One region of the Cupriavidus sp. MPR-AND1C genome, then DNA from elsewhere that is predicted to be linked to it. Evidence: predicted binding sites of a transcription regulator. Region 1 holds the regulator's gene; the other holds the start of a gene.
What was found. The regulator FliA, encoded in region 1, starts transcription of late flagellar genes. The targets are predictions, from matches to a motif close to CTAAAGTTTNNNNNNNNNNNGCCGNTA.

Region 1 (3,351 bases):
TGCGGCGCATGCTGGCGCCCCGCGCCACACGCCGCATTGCCGTGGTCGCAAGCGATGCCGGTGCCGGCGCCACCACGGTGGCACTGGGGCTGGCCAACGCCCTTGCCCTGCAAGGCGAACGCGTACTGCTCGTCGATGAGGACCGTTTCGGCGCCCGCGCCACCCGGCTTGCCGGCGCCATGCCGGAAGGCACCCTGGCCGCGGTGCTGGGTGGTGCGGTGACGCTCGATGCCGCGCTCGGCAAGCGTCCCGCGGGCACCATCGCCGTGCTGCCGGGCAGCCCCCAGGCCAATGGCGACCTGCAGTTGCTCAAGTCGTTTCGCACCGTGCTTAGCGACGCCCGCAGCGATGCGGATGGCGGCTTGTCGCAAATGGCTGGCGCGGCGCACAACCTCATCGTGGTGCTGCGCGCGGAGCCGGCCTCGATCAAAGCCGCATACGCCTGCATCAAGCAGCTCAATCACCTTTACGCTTGCCGGCGTTTCCACCTGGTGATCAATGCCGCCGCCGGGGACGCCGCCGCCAGTGCGGTGCTGGGCAACCTGGCCCGTACCGCCAGCCAGTACCTTGGCGTTGAGGCCAGCCCCGCGGGCAGCCTGCCGCACGATCCGCTGGTTGAGCGCAGTACCGCATTGGGCCGTTGCGTGGTCGAGGCCTTTCCGGCAGCGCCCGCCACCGCCGCATTACGCCGAATTGCCACGGGCATTGCCAGCTGGCCAATGTCCGCCGATCCCCGTTCAACCCTGTCGGTGCCGATGGCGCCGACGGCCACGGCCCTGGCTTAAGCGCCGGGACCTGCAAGCTAGGACTCACGAGAATTCCACCATGTATACGATTCAGGGAAAGCTCGAGCAGACTGATACCGTGACGGCGCATGCGTCGCTGGTGCGTCGCATCGCCTTGCAACTGGCAGCCAAGCTGCCTGCCAGCGTGCAACTCGATGATCTGATCCAGGCCGGCATGATCGGCCTGCTTGACGCCGCCAAGCGCTACGAAGACACCCACGGTGCGCGTTTCGAGACCTACGCCAGCCAGCGCATCCGCGGCGCCATGCTCGACGAGGTGCGCGCCAACGACTGGCAGTCGCGCAGCCTGCGCCAGTTCACGCGGCGGATCGAGCGCACCGTGCGCGGCCTGGAGCAAACGCTAGGCCGTGCGCCGCTCGATTCCGAAGTGGCGCAGGAGCTGGAGCTGCCGCTCGACGAATACCAGACGCTGCTCAACGAGGTTTATGGCTGCCAGTTGCTGCACTATGAAGACTTCGAGCGCTCCGGCGAAGAAGACTTCCTGGACCGGCACCTGAGCGTGAGCGATGACGGCAATCCCCTCACGGTGCTGATGGAAAGCGGCATGCGCGAAGCGCTGATCCGTGCCATCGAGCGCCTGCCCGAGCGGGAGAAGCTGGTACTGTCGCTGTGCTATGACCAGGAGCTGAACCTGCGGGAAATCGGCGCGGTGCTGGAAGTCACCGAGTCGCGCGTGTGCCAGATCCGTAGCCAGGCGATTACACGGCTGCGTTCGCAGTTGCGCGGGTTGCTGTGAGCGGCTGGCCCAAACGCTTCGCCGCGGCGGCGCTGGCCGTGGGGTGCTGGCCGGCACTGGCAGCGCCTGGTGGGCAGACGCTGCATAGCTGGTCGGCCTCGGTGAACGGGCCCGCGCTGTACTGCAAAGGCTTGCGCACCATTTCCGTCCCGATTTCACCGACCGGCTACTTGCCGCAGGCTCAGGGCGCGATCACGACGGTGCGGTGGCGCTATCGCTTCTCGCGTACGCCGCCGAATGAACTGCAGGCTTACCTATGCAATGCGCAACGATGTGTATTGCTCTCGGGGGCTGAAGGACTGACCGAGGCGTTTAGCGGGGATGACGCCGCCAAGGGCTTTGTGTTTGCTTTTCAGGTGCCGGGGAAGGGGCCGCTCACGCCGGTTTTGATCGGGCAGGCCAATGAGGTTACGGTTGGGTTTCGGTGAGGGGGGGCCGTAGTCGCTTCGCAGCTGCGGCTTAACTTCAACGTCAACAGACCGCTTCGCATCGCGCTGGGGTGTTCACCGCCTGGTGGCCGGTCGCGCGGCTACACCGAATCGTCTTCTGTTCCCGCTGGTTTGCTCCCCTCTCCCACTTGTGGGAGAGGGGCCGGGGGAGAGGGCGGGCACTCGCAAGAACGAGACGCCACAATCTACCCGGCTCAACTGCTGCTTAATTCAACCCGTTGCCAGACTGACCCCTTGCGGCCCGGTCTGCGCGCGCCCGTCGCGCCCATACAGAGTCGTGTTGTCACCCCGTTGCCGCAATGCCAGGATCGCTTCCTCGGTGAATTCGAGATGCGCATCCACAACCGCGGCATTCAGCGCATTGGCGTCGCTTGCAGTGCGTGCCGCAAACACCAGCGTCCGCCATGCGGCTTCCACCGACGGATCGATCTGGCGCCCGAACAGCTGGCCGCCCGCGCCGGTGCGAATCCCCAGGGCGCCCATCTGCGCCTCGCGCGCGCGCGTCAGGGCGCCCAGCAATCCGGCCAGTTCCACCTTGCGTTCCAGCAGCCCGGCAAGGGCCTGGTAATCGCCGGCCTTAATCAGGCTTCTTTCTTCGCCTAGTACGGTGGCGAACGCTTGCGCGAGCTCGGTTTCGCGGCGCAGGTTCTGGATCAGGGACTGGCTCATGGCTTGCCTATCTTAGGGTGGGGTTGGCGATGCGGCCCGTAGCAAGCCGCGGTGTCAGGCGCCGCCGTTGAGTTCGCGCAGGGACGCGAGCAGCCCGTCGGCGATCTTGCTTGGGTCGATCTTGATGCGGCCTTCGGAGATGGCCTGACGGATCTCTTCGACCTTGGCGGTGTCGATATCGTCGTCATGGTCTTCCACCATGCGCGCGCCGATCTCGCGCACCTGGGCCGACAGGGGGCTGCTGACGCGCACGCTGGACGTTTCCGGGGCGGCCGTCGATCCGGGGGCGCCGGCCACGCTGCGCACGGCGCCGTCGATGGCGTCGCTCGGCCTTGACGAGGTGGTCTGATTGATCTTCACGATGATTCCTTGCTGGGTACCTTTGGCTTATCGGAGGCTTCGGGCGAAACTTTAGGGCGAATTGCGGCACCATGGCGCCGCATTTCCGGCCCCGGAGCGCGCGATATTGTCTCATGCGCAGGCCTATGAGACGCGTACGCAACTCCAGGCTTCGCCACCGATTCCCTATTGCTGAAGCACCACCGTGTCGCCGTTGCGCACCAGCGCATTGACCACCTGACCGTTCTTGAGCCGCACCTGGACGTTGTTGCCCACCGCAGCCTCGGCCATGACCTTGCCTTCGCTGCTGAGCTGGAACGAATCGCCTTCCACCAGCACCGTCACGTTCTGG
Region 2 (3,351 bases), on a different contig from region 1:
AACTCGCCGCCCTGCAACTGGCGCAACACCGTGTCGAGCTGGGTGTCGTAAGCATTGCGTGCCTCGACAAGGGCGCGATAGGTTTCCTGGATCTCAGGCCTGGCGGACCTGGAAAGCCATTTCCCCAGTTCATCCAGCGTGCCGCGCATGTCCTGGCGCAGTGCGCCGATGCGCTCGGCGTCGCGCCGCACGGCAACCGGATCCTCATTCAGGGTGGCATCGCGCACCAGGATGCCGGTGCGCAGCGCATCTTGCTTGACACGCTCGATCTCCAGCACCTTGAACAGGCGCCCCTCCACCGTCAGGCGCATCGATTCGTTCATGGTGCGCAGGGACATCATGCCCAGCACGGCCACGGCAATCAGCAGCAGCGCCACGAGCGAAAACGCTACCGTCAGGCGCACCCCAATGCCAAAGTTTCGCAACCAACGCATCTTCCCCGCTCCTTTTACTCTTATCGCGCGCGCTTCATCCTCGCCCCGGACAGATTTCCGGAGCGACGCCGCATCGCGGGCTTAACGGCAGGGACAGGAGCAAGCTTGAGGGCTAAACAGCGACTTGCGAAAAGAAGCGCAAAAACGGGGAATTGCAAGGAAATATAGAGGGGAAAAGCCGGGCAATTCGAACGATTGCCCGGCTTCAACCTGTCGTCTAATGTCACCCATGTACTTCGAAGTGCTGCCATCGGCGCTTGGCGCCGATGACGCACAAAAAACAAAGTGGGCGCGCAAAAAAAGAAGCCCACGCGCGGGGTGCTCGTAGGCTTTCCAGGACTGCGTTAGAGCCGAAAGGCCCTAACGCGAATATAAACCTGCTTACATGAGGTGTAAATCCTATTTCTATCAGGGATATCTCTGATAGAAAAAGTGCCGAAAATGCCACGCAAGTGGCGAATACCCGGCATGGAGTGCATCGCTGTCGCAGGCCAGGGCCACCTTGCGGCCCGCAAACCCATGCCAGATAGGGAATGCGGGCGGGGGTGGCGTTGGGACTTGCCACACCAGCGCCATCAACGCATAAATTCGCGGTGTGACGCAATATATTTATTAGAGGAAAACCTCTACACAAGACGCGCCCCCCCAACCGTCAAGATTTTTAAAATTTTGTTACCCTCGCCCCTGAAGTACTGCCCTTCTCTTCTGGCGGCGTCGCCCGCCACAGCTTGCGGAGCAGCATCGGATCCACCGCCCGGACACAAACCAGGGCCGGTCCCGGCCCATGCCGCCTCGCCGTCCCGCGCCAGCACCGAGAGCGGATGTTTCATCCCTCGCCCAGCCCAGGCCGCGCCACAGCCGGCGCCCAGCCGTGCTGCCACACCCCATTTGCCCAGGCCCAGTCATTGGACCGTTGCCAGCCGCCAGAACCCGAGCGGGCTCTTCCGGAGAAGTTGTGAACAAGAAGGTAACCAGGATCGATCGCCCGAGCCGGAATCTGCAGCACCTGCAGCTCTCCACCCACAGCGCAAGTCGCAATCCTGTTGTCGTGCATTTATCGAACGGCATTCGGCTGCACGGCGTGATCATGGCTGCGGACAACTATATGGTGTTGCTGGCAGAGTCTGCGCAGGACCCGCTTCCGCAGATCGTCTACAAGCACTCCATCGCCGTGATCACGCCGGCTCACGCCCCCGAGGCCACGGCCTGCGTGCCTGGGGCGGAGACCTCGCCGGAATTCGTCAGTTTATATACCCCGCGTACCCGCAAGCGCCGCTAGGCGTTGCCGGCGTCGCGCCGCAGGCCCGGACGGGCTCGCTTCACCTCGAATCCGTCACTCAGTTTCAATCCATCGCAAAGATCACTCTAAATCTTTTCCGGCCCCAACCGATAACCCAAACAACGGTGGCACTTCTCGCCCAGCATTGCCTGGCAGCCAACGTTGCGGCAGCAGCCGGATTGCACAATCTACTGTAAAGAATAGGAGTCGTACCATGTCGATGACCATCAATACCAACACGTTGTCCCTGATGACGCAGAACAACCTGAACGCTTCGCAGTCGTCGCTGAACAGCGCGATCCAGCGTCTGTCGTCGGGCCTGCGTATCAACAGCGCCAAGGACGACGCCGCCGGCCAGGCGATCGCCAACCGCTTCACCGCCAACATCAACGGCCTGACGCAAGCACAGCGCAACTCCAACGACGGCATCTCGCTGGCGCAAACGACTGAAGGCGCGCTGAACGAAGTCAACAACAACCTGCAAGCTATCCGTACCCTGTCCGTCCAAGCCGCAACGGGCAGCAACTCGGCAAGCGACCTGCAATCGATCCAGGACGAAATCACGCAACGTCTGGCTGAAATCGACCGCACTTCGCAACAAACCGACTTCAACGGCGTCAAGGTCCTGTCGTCCACCGCCACCCCGCTGAGCGTGCAAGTCGGCGCCCAAGACGGCCAGACCATCTCGATCGGCCTGCAAGAAATCAGCTCGAAGACCCTGGGCATGACCGGCTTCACGGTGGCCAAGAACGCCCTGAGCACCAGCGGCGCCATCACCACGGTTGCAGCCGCCACCGGCTCCGCACCGGTTTCGGTCAACCTGACCTCGGCTGCCAACGCCCTGTCCGCCGTCGTCGGCTCGACCGTCAGCACCAGCTCCCTGACCCTGAACAACGTGCTGGACACCGCCGGCAACGCCACCAGCAACTACGTGGTCAAGTACGGCAACGACAACTACGCTGCCTCGGTCGACGCTGCCACCGGCAACGTCACCCTGAACAAGGTGCAAGTGAAGATCGGCGATGCCGCCAACGGCAACACCGGCAACACCGTGGCTGGCCAGCTGGTCAAGGTCGGTGCCAACACCAGCGGCGCTGCAGTCGCTTTCATCACCCAAGGCGGCAACAACTACGCGCTGTCCGCCGGTACGCAAGCTGGTGCCCAGGCCAACGGCGGCTCGACCACCACGTCGGTCACGGACGCTACCCAAATCGAGCTGAGCACCGCCGGCACCACCACCGCAACGGCCCAGTTCACCGGCTCGGGCAGCACCAACCCGCTGGCCCTGATCGACAAGGCGCTGGCCACGGTCGACAAGCTGCGCAGCTCGCTGGGTGCCGTTCAGAACCGCTTCAACTCGGCCATCACCAACCTGGGCTCGGCGGTGACGAACCTGTCGGCTTCGCGCTCGCGCATCCAGGACGCTGACTACGCGACCGAAGTGTCGAACATGTCGCGCGCCCAGATCCTGCAACAAGCAGGTACGTCTGTGCTGGCCCAGGCCAACCAGTCGAACCAAGGCGTGCTGTCGCTGCTGCGTTAATTCTCGCAACAGACGGCTGTCTCCTAGCAGGACGGGTTCTGCCCGGGCCCGTCCTGCCGGGAATGTTTTCAGAGCGGCCTCCGCTCTGAAAGCGT

Region 2: AC1RWI_RS02405 (FliC/FljB family flagellin) is a predicted target of FliA. The motif match lies at 1,800-1,826, and genes of this name have one in related genera.

Annotation. Positions count from the first base shown of each region.
Region 1 covers NZ_JBXASU010000003.1:137,438-140,788, reverse strand. Annotated here, with positions in the region: gene AC1RWI_RS03205 (MinD/ParA family ATP-binding protein) at 1-785, shown strand, start outside; gene AC1RWI_RS03200 (RNA polymerase sigma factor FliA) at 826-1,542, shown strand; gene AC1RWI_RS03195 (flagellar protein FlhE) at 1,539-1,970, shown strand; gene AC1RWI_RS03190 (flagella synthesis protein FlgN) at 2,202-2,660, opposite strand; gene flgM (flagellar biosynthesis anti-sigma factor FlgM) at 2,715-3,020, opposite strand; gene flgA (flagellar basal body P-ring formation chaperone FlgA) at 3,186-3,351, opposite strand, start outside.
Region 2 covers NZ_JBXASU010000002.1:241,480-244,830, forward strand. Annotated here, with positions in the region: gene AC1RWI_RS02395 (methyl-accepting chemotaxis protein) at 1-434, opposite strand, end outside; gene AC1RWI_RS02400 (RNA chaperone Hfq) at 1,390-1,713, shown strand; gene AC1RWI_RS02405 (FliC/FljB family flagellin) at 1,928-3,256, shown strand.